DNA from 2 places in the Streptococcus halitosis genome. Region 1 is predicted to be linked to the other one. Evidence: predicted binding sites of a transcription regulator. Region 1 holds the regulator's gene; the other holds the start of a gene.
The links. The regulator NrdR, encoded in region 1, represses ribonucleotide reductase genes. The targets are predictions, from matches to a motif close to ACACNATATATNGTGT.

Region 1 (7,762 bases):
TTGTCCCATCGACAGTGGCTCTAGGGATTCCGCTTTATAAGAGTTTTCATCTGATGAAGCACCATGCTCGGAGTATTCTCTTTGGTAGTTTGCTAGCAGTGGTTGTCAATACTAGCTTCACTGCTATAGTGGCGAAAATATTTGGCATGGACTTTTTCCTAGCCATTTCTCTCTTTCCCAAGTCAGTGACAACCGCTATGGCAGTGGGGATTACAGAGAAATTGCAAGGTTTAACGACTGTGACCTTGGTCGTCGTAGTGGCAACTGGGATTTTGACTAGTGTTATTGGACCAACCCTTTTGAAGTGGTTGAAGATTGATGATCCAGTGGCTGTCGGACTCTCCCTTGGAGGAACAGGTCATGCAGTCGGAACAGGAACAGCCTTTCGATACGGCTCGGTAGCAGGAGCCATGGGTGGCTTGGCCATCGGTGTCACCGGTATTCTCTATGTTTTTGTTAGCCCTATTGTAGCCAGTTTGATATTGAGTTAAAGCAAAACCCAGCTCTTGTAAGCTGGGCGTTTTTTATTGCAAATTAACCTTGTTTTTCAAAATATAGTAGGTACCGAGATAGTAGATAGCCGATAAAAAGAGATCGCGCAAGATTTCTGTACCAATCATCATGTTAAAGTCATTTTCAATTCGGAAGAAGAGAGAAACATAACCAATGACGATGGCAATGACGATATAGGCTAGAATTCCCATAGCTGTTCGATACTCATTAAAGAGTTGTCCGATTGAGATGGAGAGGTAAATGGATAAAATCCATGTAATCGAACCGACAAATAGTGATAGGGCATACAGCCAGCCGTAGCTGAGGTAAGGGGAAATGAAGTTATAGAGGACAGTGAAGTCTTTTTCTATTGGTGTTAAAAAGAAGATAATCAGTACACTCAAGATAAAGACGATATAGCTTAAGATGGACCAGACAAGACCACCTAAAAGTTTTGCGATGATGATTTGGTGCTCAGAGACAGGCAAGGTCAGGGTCAAGTACCCTTGGCGGTCATAAACACTCCCCTTGAATCTTCGGATGATTAAAAAGATTGTTGCAATCCAAAGAGTGACGCTAAGTCCTCCAAAGACTAGTACCAAAAAGAAGATGAAATAAACAGCGTTGTTAGAATTGTAACTCTGGCTAAGGCTACCAAGAAAAGCTCCAATCAAAACTGAAATTGCAAGCACAGCTCCATAGAGCGCTAAATACCATTTATTGACATTTTTAAATTCATAACGAACTAGATTCCAAAACATAATAATCTCCTTTGCTTAGGCTTTAAATTCCTGGCGGAAGAGCTGGTCAATTGATTCACCTGACTCGTAACGAATATCATCAACATTTCCTTGGCGGACGACTTTCCCGTCTTTGAGGAATATAATCTCATCCAAGATTGGCTCAATATCTGAAATCAAGTGGGTTGAAATCAGGACCGTAGAAGTTGGGGAATAGTTGTTGATGATGGTATTGAGGATATAATCACGAGCAGCTGGATCCACGCCTCCGATTGGTTCGTCCAGAACGTAGAGGCGGGCTTCACGGCTCATAACGAGGATTAGTTGGACCTTTTCCTTGTTTCCTTTTGATAATTTCTTTAAGCGACTATTTTCATCAATGCCAAGGTCTGCAAGCAGATGTTGGGCGCGTTCAAGATTGAAATCCTGATAGAAGGTCTTGAAGTAGGTTAGGGCTTCCTTGACCTTCATTTGCTCATTGAGATAAGTTGTGTCTGGTAGATAAGAGACGATCGCCTTGGTAGCAGGACTTGGATCCTGTCCGTTAATGAGGACACGTCCTTTATCTGGCTGAAGGAGGCCATTGATCAGTTTGATTAAGGTTGTTTTCCCGGATCCGTTTGGTCCAAGGAGTCCGACAATCTTTCCAGCTGAGATCTCTAGTGAGATATTGTCAAGTGCCGCAGTTGCTCCATATGATTTTGATACATTTTCAAGTGCTAGTAGTGTCATAGTCTTAAACTCCTTTGATATAGTCGCTTAATACATTTGGCAGTTCTTCTTTTTTGTAGCCAAATTGAAGCATGCAAGAGACGAAGTGTTGCAGTTGCTCCTCGGAAAGTTGTTTGCGGGACTGAACGATGAGGTCTAAATCCTCGGTGACAAAACGACCAGTTGTCCGCTTGCTGTAAACGAATCCTTCGCGTTCAAGGTCAGACAAGGCGCGCTGAATGGTATTGGGATTGACACCGGCCTCGCTCGCCAACTCCCTTACAGTCGGAAGTTGTTGATTGGGTTCCAGTTTATGGGAAACAATCTGTAGTTTGATTTTTTCCATAATCTGTAAATAAATGGGTTTTGTATTATCAAATGACCAGGACATCATAGTCTCCTTTCTTTATCTTTATTGTTCTAATTAAATAATACAATAAAACAAAAAACTTGTCAAGTAAAAATAAGAATTGTTTTGGGAATTGCTCAAAAAATGGTATAATGAAAAGAAAACGACAAGGAGGGAAATGCATGCGTTGTCCAAAATGTGGGGCTACCAAGTCTAGTGTTGTTGATAGTCGACAAGCCGAAGAAGGAAACACCATCCGTCGAAGACGTGAGTGCGACGAGTGCCAACATCGTTTTACAACCTATGAACGAGTAGAAGAAAGAACGCTGGTCGTCGTCAAAAAAGACGGTACGCGAGAACAGTTTTCGAGAGATAAAATCTTTAATGGGATTATCCGCTCAGCCCAGAAGCGTCCTGTGTCAAGTGATGAAATCAACATGGTGGTCAATCGTATTGAGCAAAAACTCCGTAGTCGCAGTGAGAATGAGATCCAAAGTGAATATATTGGGTCTTTAGTCATGGAAGAATTGGCAGAGCTTGATGAGATTACCTATGTTCGTTTTGCCAGTGTTTATCGTAGCTTTAAGGATGTGAGTGAGTTGGAGAGTCTGCTCCAGCAAATCACCCAGTCCTCTAAGAAGAAAAAGGAAAAATAGATGAAACCAAATGACCGTTTTTCTTTTCTAAAGAATAATCGGGTGTCGCAAGATACCTCTTCTCTGGTGCAGTGCTACCTCCCGATTATCGGTCAGGAGGCACTGAGCCTCTATCTATATGCCCTTACCTTTTGGGATGGTGGGCAAAAGGAACACCTCTTTTCCCACATCCTCAACCACTTAAACTTTGGCATGCCGACCTTGCTCCAATCCTTTAAAATCTTATCTGCCTTAGATCTGTTGACCCTTTATCAAAAGGGGAAAACTTATGAATTGCAGCTTCATTCTCCCCTCTCCAGTCAGGAATTTTTAAGCCATTCTGTCTATAGCAGATTATTAGAGAAAAAGATTGGGGATACAGCTGTTTCTGCTATGAAGCAGGCTCCAAGTGAGGGAGAAGCACTTTCTGTTTCTTTGAGCCAAGTCTTTCCAACCCTGACTGAAGAAGTGACCCCAAGCGAGTCTAAAAGCAAGTTAAAAAATGATTTTGACTTGGAACATTTCCAGCGCCTGATGGCTCGAGATGGCTTGCGTTTTGAAGACGAGCAGGCGGATGTTTTGGAATTGTTCGCCATTGCAGATGAAAAAAAATGGACCTGGTTTGAAACCTATCAATTAGCTAAGGCGACAGCGGTGGCTCAGGTTATTTCAGTCAAACGCATGCGTGAAAAGATAGCACAAAAACCAGCGTCTTCTGACTTTAGTCCCAAAGAAATGACCATTATCAGGGAAGCTAAAAATAAAACTCCCCTACACTTTTTAGCGGAAATCAAGCAAACGCGTAAGGGGAATATTACCCAGAGCGAACGAGAACTCCTTCACCAGATGGCGTCTTTAGGTTTGTTGGATGAGGTCATCAATATCGTCTTACTTCTAACCTTTAACAAGGTTGATTCGGCTAATGTCAATGAAAAATATGCCATGAAGGTCGCAAATGACTATGCTTATCAAAAAATTCGGACAGCAGAAGAGGCTGTGCTTCGGATTCGAGAGCGTCAGCAAAAAGGGCAAGAAGACCAGAAATCGAAAACTAGCTCGACTAAGACCAATGTTCCCAAGTGGAGCAATCCAGAATATAAAAATCAAACCAGTGAGGAAACTCGTCTGGAACTAGAACGCAAAAAACAAGAAATGTTAGCCCGATTAGAAGAAGGAGGAGACTAGATGGAAAGTGTGGGTGACGTTATCAAACGTCAGACAAGTCGTTTTCAGTATCAGGACCTAGTCCAGCAGATTATGAAAGACCCAGATGTGGCGGCTTTTATCCAGAAAGAGTCCCTCAGTCCAGAGGAGTTGAATCGTAGCATCTCCAAGTTCAACCAATATATCACAGAACGGGATAAGTTTCTTCGTGGGGATGCGGACTATATAGCGCGTGGCTATAAGCCTATCTTGGTTATGAATCACGGTTATGCGGATGTGTCTTATGAAGAAACACCAGAACTAATCGCGGCAGAAAAAGAGGCTGCAATTAAGAATCGTCTTAAGTTGATCAATCTACCAGCAAGTCTCAAGAAAGCGAAGTTAGCTCAGATTGACCTGGATGATCTAGGACGGTTGCCGATTTTTGAGAGACTCTATTCCTTTGTTGACCTTTACCCAAGCATCCGAAAAGGCCTCTATCTTTACGGAGATTTTGGTGTTGGAAAGAGTTTCATGATGGCAGCCTTAGCTCATGACCTATCTGAAAAGCGTGGGGCATCAACGACCATTATCCACTATCCAAGCTTTGTCATTGATGTGAAAAATGCCATCGGTGAAGGAACTGTGAAGACCTTGGTGGATGACATCAAGTTAGCTGAGGTCTTAGTCTTAGATGATATTGGTGCAGAACAGTCTACCCCTTGGGTACGTGATGAGATTCTCCAGGTCATTCTTCAGTACCGCATGCAGGAAGATTTGCCGACCTTCTTTACTTCCAACTTTAATTTCCAAGATTTGGAAAAACATTTTGCCAAAGGAAAGAATGGAAATGACGAGACTTGGGAAGCTAGACGGGTCATGGAACGAATCCGTTATTTGGCTGAGGAGACAAGACTAGAAGGAGAAAATCGCCGATGACAGAAACCATTCAACTGATGAAAGCTCATACTTCAGTTCGTCGCTTTCAGGAGCAAGAAATTCCTCGGGCAGACTTGGAAGAGATTTTGACTGCTGGACAAATGGCGTCATCTTGGAAAAATTTTCAATCCTACTCTGTGATTCTTGTGCGTAGTCAAGAGAAGAAAGATGCCCTATATGAACTGGTTCCTCAGGAAGCCATTCGCCAGTCAGCTGCCTTTTTGCTCTTTGTCGGTGACTTGAACCGAGCTGAAAAGGGAGCAAGTCTTCATACGGACACTTTCCAACCTCAAGGGGTAGAAGGTCTCCTTATCACGTCTGTAGACGCTGCGCTTGCGGGGCAAAATACCTTGCTTGCAGCAGAGAGTCTGGGATATGGTGGTGTTATCATCGGCTTAGTCCGTTACAAGTCGGAAGAGGTAGCAGCGCTTTTTAACCTGCCTGACTATACCTACCCAGTTTTTGGGATTGCCCTTGGCGTGCCAAACCAACAACATGATGTCAAACCAAGACTGCCTTTGAACCAAGTGGTATTTGAAGAAGAATACCAAGAACAGCAAGTTGAAGCGATTTTGGACTATGATCAAGTACAGGCAGACTATGCTGGTGCGCGTGCGACGACCTCTTGGAGTCAGCGTTTAGCAGAGCAGTTTGGGCAAGCCGAACCTAGTTCAACTCGGAAGAATCTAGAACAGAAAAAGTTATTGTAGAAAGTGAGAAAATATGGCCTTACCAACTATTGCCATTGTGGGACGTCCCAATGTTGGGAAATCGACCCTATTTAATCGGATCGCTGGTGAGCGAATCTCAATCGTAGAAGATGTCGAGGGTGTGACACGTGACCGTATCTATGCAACGGGTGAGTGGCTCAATCGTTCCTTTAGTATGATTGATACTGGAGGGATTGACGACGTCGATGCTCCCTTCATGGAGCAAATCAAACACCAAGCAGAAATCGCTATGGAAGAAGCTGATGTCATCGTTTTTGTGGTGTCTGGGAAAGAAGGGATTACAGATGCGGACGAGTACGTAGCTCGCAAACTCTATAAAACCCATAAGCCTGTTATCCTAGCCGTTAACAAGGTTGACAATCCTGAGATGCGAAATGATATCTTTGATTTCTATGCTCTGGGCTTGGGTGAACCGCTGCCCATCTCGTCTGTCCATGGGATTGGTACGGGTGATGTACTGGATGCCATTGTGGAAAATTTACCACATGAAGTCGAAGAAGAAAATCCAGATGTCATTAAATTCAGCTTAATTGGACGTCCAAACGTTGGAAAATCAAGTTTGATCAACGCCATTTTGGGAGAGGACCGCGTGATTGCTAGTCCAGTAGCTGGAACAACGCGTGATGCCATTGATACCCATTTTACAGATGCTGATGGACAAGAGTTCACCATGATTGATACAGCTGGTATGCGTAAGTCAGGTAAAGTCTACGAAAATACAGAAAAATACTCTGTCATGCGTGCTATGCGTGCTATTGACCGTTCCGATGTGGTCTTGATGGTTCTCAATGCCGAAGAAGGTATTCGTGAGTACGACAAGCGTATCGCAGGTTTCGCCCACGAAGCGGGTAAAGGAATGATCATCGTGGTCAACAAGTGGGATACTCTTGAGAAAGACAATCATACCATGAAGAACTGGGAAGAAGACATCCGTGAGCAGTTCCAATACCTGCCTTACGCGCCGATTATCTTTGTTTCGGCTTTGACCAAGCAACGTCTCCACAAACTACCTCAGATGATCAAGCAAATTAGTGAGAGTCAAAACACGCGTATTCCGTCTGCGGTGCTCAACGATGTCATCATGGATGCCATCGCTATCAATCCAACACCGACAGACAAAGGGAAACGCCTCAAGATTTTCTACGCAACCCAAGTGGCAACCAAGCCACCAACCTTTGTCATCTTTGTCAACGAAGAAGAACTTATGCACTTCTCTTACCTGCGTTTCTTGGAAAATCAAATCCGCAAGGCCTTTGTCTTTGAAGGAACCCCGATTCATTTGATCGCAAGAAAACGCAAGTAAGCCTTGCTTATTTTTCAATAAGAATAACTGAAAAGAAGACTAGTCTGTCTTCTTTTTTTCTATAAAATAGGTGAAAAAATCCTGTCAAATCGAAGGAAAAATCTGTCATCAAAATTCAATCATTTTCCTGGCTTTTGTAATCTATTTGTAATGAAAATGCACTTTCTTTGTAAAAATCAAAATGCTATAATTCCTTAAATCAATTTTCCTTTATCAGGGAGGTTATTATGAAAAGAAGCAGATTATTTAAACATAGTTTGTTGGTTCGCTTGCTTGGACTGCTGATGGTCTTTCTCTTCTTGTCAGCATTCACAGCACCTGAAAAACCTGAGTACGGGATCTATGACCCGGATCACTATCTAACGGATGAGACTATAAGTCAGATTCGGGAATTGAATAATGTCAATAGTAAAAAATCAGAAAAAATCCAGATGGGTGTTTACGTTGTGAAAAGCCTAAATGGAGAAACAATCGAGACTGTCGCCAATGAAACAGCTAGAGCTTGGAAGATTGGCTACTCGGGAGACAATCACGGTGTCTTGATTGTGGTAGCAGTCCAAGATAGAAAATCACGGATTGAAACCAGTAATAATGTGGCCAGTAAAATCACAGACTATCAGACTCACAGGTTCTTGACAACAGCACGCCCTTACTTTAAAAATGGTGACTATAACAAGGGTGTTCTCTCAATAGTCAATAATCTCAACTACATGTTCTAT
Region 2 (7,762 bases), 410 kb from region 1:
TAGACAAGTCACGTGTCGTTTGTTTGTTTTCTTTCTTCCATTCGTAAAGACCTTTTGGAATGTCACTACGCATGAAGAGAGTGAGTGAAAGTCCTTGGTCCACGTGTTCAGTTGCAGCCGCGTAAACATCAATCACCTTACGCATATCCATGTCGTAGGCAGAAGTGTAGTAAGGAATCGTATCTGTTGACAAGCCTGCAGCTGGATAGTAGATTTTACCGATTTTCTTCTCTTGACGTTCTTCGATACGTTGCGTAATCGGGTGGATAGAAGCAGAAACATCGTTGATGTAGCTGATAGAACCATTTGGAGCAACAGCTAGACGGTTTTGGTGATAAAGACCATCTGCTTGAACCTTTTTGCGAAGTTCAGCCCAGTCAGCAGCGCTTGGAATAAAGACATCTTTAAAGAGTTCTTTAACACGATCTGATTTTGGAACAAACTCGCCTGTCACATACTTGTCAAAGTAGCTTCCGTTAGCATAGTCTGATTTTTCAAAGTTGTGGAAGGTGATACCGCGTTCACGCGCGATGTTATTAGATTCTACCAAGGTCCAGTAGTTCATAAGCATAAAGTAGATGCTAGTGAATTCAACAGACTCAGCTGATCCATATTCGATGAGTTGTTGGGCAAGGTAACTATGAAGCCCCATGGCACCAAGACCAAAGGTGTGAGCCAAACTGTTTCCGTGGTCGATAGTAGGAACAGCTACGATGTGTGAACTATCTGTAACGAAAGTTAAAGCACGAACCATCGCACGGATAGAACGACCAAAGTCAGGTGACGTCATCATGTTGACCACGTTGGTTGAACCAAGGTTACATGAAACGTCCGTTCCCATTTGAAGGAATTCTTGAGCATCGTTGATCAAGCTTGGTTCTTGAACTTGAAGAATCTCAGAACACAAGTTACTCATGATAATCTTTCCATCAACAGGATTCGCACGGTTAGCCGTATCAATATTGACTACATATGGATAGCCAGATTCTTGTTGCAATTTAGAAATTTCAGTTTCCAAATCACGAGCTTTGATTTTTGTCTTGCGGATATTTGGATTTGCGACCAATTCATCGTATTTTTCAGTGATGTCGATGTAGTTGAATGGCACACCATACTCAAGCTCTACGGAGTAAGGGCTGAAGAGGTACATTTCTTCATTTTTACGAGCCAATTCGTAGAATTTATCGGGTACTACAACACCAAGTGAAAGAGTCTTTACACGAACTTTTTCATCGGCATTTTCTTTCTTAGTTGAAAGGAAAGCGATGATATCTGGGTGAAAGACGTTGAGGTAGACAACACCAGCACCTTGACGTTGACCAAGTTGGTTTGAGTAGGAGAAACTGTCTTCGAAGAGTTTCATAACTGGAACGACACCAGAAGCTGCTCCTTCATAACCTTTGATAGGTGCGCCAGCTTCACGAAGGTTGCTTAGAGTAATACCTACACCACCACCGATACGTGAAAGTTGAAGAGCTGAGTTGATGGAACGTCCGATAGAGTTCATATCATCAGTTACTTGAATCAAGAAACAAGATACCAACTCCCCACGACGAGCACGGCCTGCGTTCAAGAAGGAAGGAGTAGCTGGTTGGTAGCGTTGGTGGATGATTTCATTGGCAATATCAGTCGCAATCGCTTCATCCCCGTCAGCAAAATAAAGTGCGTTAAAGAAGACGCGGTCTTCCATGCTTTCAAGATAGTATTCCCCGTCGTTAGTCTTCAAGGCGTACTGGTTGTAAAATTTATAGGCAGCCATGAATGATTTGAATTGGAAGTTTTGGTCCTTGATAAATTGATGCAATTCTTCCAAAAACTCTGGACGGTATTTCTTGAGAAATGCAGTTTCGATATAGTTGTGTTCAATAAGGTAGTTGATTTTATCAGTAATTGAATCAAAAACCATAGTGTTTGGAACTACATTTTCTTTAAAAAAAGCATCCAAGGCTTCTTTATCTTTATGAAGCATGATTTGTCCATTGACAGGACGGTTGATTTCGTTATTGAGACGGAAGTAGGTCACGTCTTCAAGATGTTTTAATCCCATAAAATTTCCCTTATCTAATTACAAAAGAAAGGCCTCTAAGTTAGCCCTAGAAGCAGTTTCTTCTGGATGATGTACTAAGATTATGCTAATTGTTTCAGTTTTCCTGGTTGGAAACCTGAAAAGACTTCAGTTGGTGTTTGGATAACAGGAGCAGCGCTGAAACCAAGCTCTTTAACTTGATTGATGTACTCTGGTTGCTCGTCGAGATTGATCTCACGATAAGCGACATTATTACTGTCCAAGAAACGTTTGGTCATTTTACATTGGACACAGTTATTTTTAGAATAAACGGTTACCATTTTTGTAACTCCTCTTCAAAATTTAATACTATCTTAGTATATCAGAAAAAAAAACTTTGTCAATCATTTTAAACTAAATCTTGTGCTAAAAAGTTACGGTTTTAAAATCAAAACACAAGATATAGTGTTTTTGAAAACATAAATTTTGACTTCCGTTGAACTGTCAAACTTTCTCAAAATAAAAAAACTACATACTGTATATTGGCAATATAAATAGAAGATTTTCAGCAAGTTATCAGAAAGGAAAACGAAGAAAATCCATAAAATGCTTGAAAAATTATCTAGAAGGTGATATAATACAGTCTTGTAAGGGTTATCACATATAATCCAAAAAAGAAATAATTAAAGGAGAGTCAAACTATGGCTTCTAAAGATTTCCACGTAGTGGCAGAAACAGGTATCCACGCACGTCCAGCAACATTGTTGGTTCAAACAGCTAGCAAATTTGCTTCAGATATCACTCTTGAGTACAAAGGTAAATCAGTAAACCTTAAATCTATCATGGGTGTTATGAGTCTTGGTGTTGGCCAAGGTGCTGATGTTACAATTTCAGCTGAAGGTGCAGATGCTGACGACGCAATCGCTGCTATCACTGAAACTATGGAAAAAGAAGGATTGGCATAAGGAAAATGACAGAAATGCTTAAAGGAATCGCAGCATCAGACGGTGTTGCAGTTGCAAAAGCATATCTACTCGTTCAACCGGATTTGTCATTTGAGACTATTACAGTCGAAGATACAAACGCAGAAGAAGCTCGCCTTGATGCCGCTCTAAAAGCATCACAAGACGAGCTTTCTGTTATTCGTGAGAAAGCAGTAGGTACGCTCGGTGAAGAAGCAGCTCAAGTTTTTGACGCTCACTTAATGGTTCTTGCTGACCCAGAAATGATCAGCCAAATCAAGGAAACAATCCGTGCGAAGAAAGTGAATGCAGAAGCAGGTCTGAAAGAAGTGACAGACATGTTTATCACTATCTTTGAAGGTATGGAAGACAACCCATACATGCAAGAACGTGCAGCGGATATCCGCGACGTGACAAAACGTGTATTGGCAAATCTCCTTGGTAAGAAATTGCCAAACCCGGCTTCTATCAATGAAGAAGTGATCGTGATTGCGCATGACTTGACTCCTTCAGATACAGCTCAATTGGACAAAAACTTTGTAAAAGCTTTTGTAACCAACATCGGTGGACGTACAAGCCACTCAGCTATCATGGCGCGTACACTTGAAATCGCGGCAGTATTGGGTACAAACAACATCACTGAAATTGTTAAAGATGGTGATATCCTTGCTGTTAACGGTATCACTGGTGAAGTGATTATCAACCCAACTGATGAGCAAGCGGCAGAATTCAAGGCTGCTGGTGAAGCTTATGCGAAACAAAAAGCTGAATGGGCTCTCTTGAAAGATGCTAAAACAGTAACTGCTGATGGTAAACACTTTGAATTGGCTGCTAATATCGGTACTCCAAAAGACGTTGAAGGTGTCAATGCCAACGGTGCCGAAGCTGTTGGTCTTTACCGTACAGAGTTCTTGTACATGGATTCTCAAGACTTCCCAACAGAAGACGAGCAGTACGAAGCATACAAAGCTGTACTTGAAGGAATGAACGGTAAGCCTGTTGTTGTTCGTACAATGGATATCGGTGGAGATAAGGAACTTCCTTACTTCGATATGCCTCATGAAATGAACCCATTCCTTGGATTCCGTGCCCTTCGTATCTCTATTTCTGAAACTGGAGATGCTATGTTCCGCACACAAATCCGTGCTCTTCTTCGTGCGTCTGTACACGGTCAATTGCGTATCATGTTCCCGATGGTTGCGCTCTTGAAAGAATTCCGTGCAGCGAAGGCAGTCTTTGACGAAGAAAAAGCAAACCTTCTTGCTGAAGGTGTTGCAGTTGCGGATAATATCCAAGTTGGTATCATGATCGAAATCCCAGCAGCAGCAATGCTTGCAGACCAATTTGCAAAAGAAGTTGACTTCTTCTCAATTGGTACAAACGACTTGATCCAATACACAATGGCAGCAGACCGTATGAATGAGCAAGTTTCATACCTTTACCAACCATATAACCCATCAATCCTACGTTTGATTAACAACGTTATCAAAGCAGCTCACGCTGAAGGTAAATGGGCAGGTATGTGTGGTGAGATGGCTGGTGACCAAAAAGCTGTTCCACTTCTTGTCGGAATGGGCTTGGATGAGTTCTCTATGTCAGCAACATCTGTCCTTCGTACACGTAGCTTGATGAAGAAACTCGACACAGCTAATATGGAAGAGTACGCAAACCGTGCCCTTACAGAATGCTCAACAATGGAAGAAGTTCTTGAACTTCAAAAAGAATACGTTGACTTTGATTAATTGAAAGGTCCTTGCAACTCAGTTGCAGGGATTTTTTGTTTTAAAAATTTGGTGATTGATTTTCAATATAGGATTCTCAAATCAGACTGTTCAGATAGAAGATAGTGTAGAAAACAAAAAAATCGTTAACTGGTTCATAAAATTCTTGACAAGTTGAAAATTTAGGAGTAAACTATTAACCAGTTAACTTTTAGAGAGGAGTTTCTGCAATTTAGAAATGAATTGCAACTAGAAATATCAAAAAGAAAGAGAGTTTCGATGAAAATTAATAAAAAATACCTTGCTGGTTCTGCGGCAGCTTTAATTTTAAGTGTTTGCTCTTACGAGTTGGGACTGTATCAAGCCAGAACGGTCAAAGAAAATAACCGTGTGTCTTACGTTGATGGAAAACAGGCTGTGCAAAAAACAGAGAATCTGACTCCTGATGAGGTCAGCAAAAAAGAAGGCATCAATGCCGAACAAATCGTCATCAAGATTACAGACCAGGGATATGTCACTTCACACGGTGACCACTATCATTATTACAATGGTAAGGTTCCTTACGACGCTATCATCAGTGAAGAGTTGCTGATGAAGGATCCAAACTATACACTAAAAGATGAGGATATTGTCAGTGAAATCAAGGGTGGTTATGTCATCAAGGTAGATGGGAAATACTATGTCTACCTTAAGGATGCGGCCCATGCGGATAATGTCCGTACGAAAGAAGAAATCAATCGACAAAAACAAGAGCATAGTCAGCATCGTGAAGGAGGAACTTCAGCAAATGATGGTGCGGTAGCCTTGGCACGTTCACAAGGACGCTACACCACGGATGATGGCTACATCTTTAATGCCTCTGATATCATTGAAGATACTGGTGATGCTTACATCGTTCCTCATGGCGACCATTATCATTACATTCCTAAAAGTGAGTTATCAGCCAGCGAATTGGCTGCAGCAGAAGCCTTTCTATCTGGTAGAAGTGGTCAATCGAATACGCCTACTTATCGCCGTAGCAATAACAACAGTGCTAGCAGCGATGTAGATAGATGGACTCCATCCTATAATAATCAAGGCAACAGCTATAACAATCAAAGCAACAGCTATACGAACACGAACACAGCTAACAACAGTAGCGACGATAACCAAGCAAGTCAGAGTGATGAGGATATTGATAGCCTTCTGAAACAACTTTACGCCTTGCCACTCAGCCAACGACACGTAGAATCTGATGGCCTTGTCTTCGACCCAGCACAGATTACAAGTCGAACAGCTAGAGGAGTTGCTGTACCTCATGGGAACCATTACCATTTCATCCCTTATTCACAGATGTCTGAATTGGAAGAACGAATCGCTCGTATTATTCCTCTGCAGTACAGTTCGAACCATAGGGTGCCAGATTCAAGACCAGAACAACCAAGTCCACAACCGACTCCGGAACCTAGTCCAAGCCCGCAACCTGCACCAAATCCTCAACCATCTCCAAGCAATCCAATTGACGAAAAATTGGTCAAACAGGCAATTCGAAAAGTAGATGATGGTTATGTATTTGAGGAGAATGGAACATCTCGTTATATTCCTGCCAAGGAATTATCAGCTGAAACTACTGCAGCCATTGATAGTAAGCTAGCCAAGCAAGAAAGTTTAGCTCATAAGCTCGGAGCTAAGAAAACCAACCTCCCATCTGGTGATCAAGGATTTTATAATAAGGCTTATGATTTACTAGCAAGAGTTCATCAAGACTTACTTGATAATAAAGGGCGCCAAGCTGATTTTGACACTTTGGATAAACTGTTGGAACGTCTCAATGATACCTCAAGTGATAAAATCAAGTTGGTGGATGATATCCTGGCCTTCCTAGCACCGATTCGTCATCCAGAACGTCTAGGAAAACCAAATGCGCAAATTACCTACACTGATGATGAGATTCAGGTAGCCAAGTTGGCAGGCAAGTATACAACAGAAGATGGCTATATCTTTGATCCTCATGATATCACCAGTGATGAGGGGGATGCATATGTAACTCCGCATATGACCCATAGTCATTGGATTAAGAAAGATAGTTTGTCTGAAGCCGAAAGAGCGGCAGCCCAGGCTTATGCTAAAGAGAAAGGTTTGACTCCTCCTTCAACAGACCATCAGAATCCAGGAAATACTGAAGCTAAAGGAGCAGAAGCTATCTACAACCGCGTGAAAGCAGCTAAGAAGGTGCCGCTTGATCGTATGCCTTACAATCTCCAACATACCGTGGAAGTTAAAAACGGTAGTTTAATCATTCCTCATTATGATCATTACCATAACATCAAATTTGAGTGGTTTGACGAAGGACTTTATGAGGCACCTAAGGGTTATAGTCTAGAGGATCTCTTTGCGACTGTCAAGTACTATGTCGAACATCCAAACGAACGTCCGCATTCAGATAGTGGTTGGGGAAATGCAAGTGACCATGTTCAAAGAAACCAAAACGGTCAAGCTGATACCAATCAAACGGAAAAACCATCAGAGGAGAAACCTCGGACAGACAAACCTGAGGAAGAAAAACCTCGCGAAGAGAAGCCTCAAAGTGAGAAACCAGAATCTCCAAAACCAACTGAGAAGCCGGAGGAAGAATCACCAGAGGAACCAGAAGAACCTCAGGTCGAGACTGAAAAGGTTGAAGCGAAGTTGAGAGAGGCTGAAGAGCTACTTGCAAAGATCCAAGACCCCATTATCAAGTCCAATGCCAAAGAAACTCTCACTGGCTTAAAAAATAACCTGCTATTTGGTGCTCAGGATAACAATACCATTATGGCTGAAGCTGAAAAGTTGTTGGCTTTATTAAAGGAGAGCAAGTAAAGGTAGTAGCATTTTCTAGATCCTAAAAACAGGATAGGAGAACTAGAAAAGTTAAAATCGAAAATGAGAACAGAATGTAAGTTCTAGTTCTCATTTTTTTCATGAAAATATGTAAAATATCTTGACATATAGTGTAAATAAAGATAAACTATTTACTAGTTAATTGAATGGTTAAATACTAGTTAAGGAGTAACAATGAAAAAAAGAACATTTCTATTATTAGTGGTAGGTCTCTT

Region 2: nrdH (glutaredoxin-like protein NrdH) is a predicted target of NrdR. The motif match lies at 2,459-2,474, and genes of this name have one in related genera.

Annotation. Positions count from the first base shown of each region.
Region 1 covers NZ_QEMY02000001.1:796,020-803,781, forward strand. The annotation lists gene DB729_RS04005 (LrgB family protein) at 1-491, shown strand, start outside; gene DB729_RS04010 (ABC transporter permease) at 525-1,253, opposite strand; gene DB729_RS04015 (ABC transporter ATP-binding protein) at 1,269-1,964, opposite strand; gene DB729_RS04020 (GntR family transcriptional regulator) at 1,969-2,334, opposite strand; gene nrdR (transcriptional regulator NrdR) at 2,475-2,948, shown strand; gene DB729_RS04030 (DnaD domain protein) at 2,949-4,112, shown strand; gene dnaI (primosomal protein DnaI) at 4,113-5,009, shown strand; gene DB729_RS04040 (nitroreductase family protein) at 5,006-5,719, shown strand; gene der (ribosome biogenesis GTPase Der) at 5,733-7,043, shown strand; gene DB729_RS04050 (TPM domain-containing protein) at 7,271-7,762, shown strand, end outside.
Region 2 covers NZ_QEMY02000001.1:1,208,046-1,215,807, reverse strand. The annotation lists gene nrdE (class 1b ribonucleoside-diphosphate reductase subunit alpha) at 1-2,047, opposite strand, end outside; gene nrdH (glutaredoxin-like protein NrdH) at 2,128-2,346, opposite strand; gene DB729_RS06005 (phosphocarrier protein HPr) at 2,707-2,970, shown strand; gene ptsP (phosphoenolpyruvate--protein phosphotransferase) at 2,976-4,709, shown strand; gene DB729_RS05995 (pneumococcal-type histidine triad protein) at 4,968-7,526, shown strand; gene DB729_RS05990 (metal ABC transporter substrate-binding protein) at 7,722-7,762, shown strand, end outside.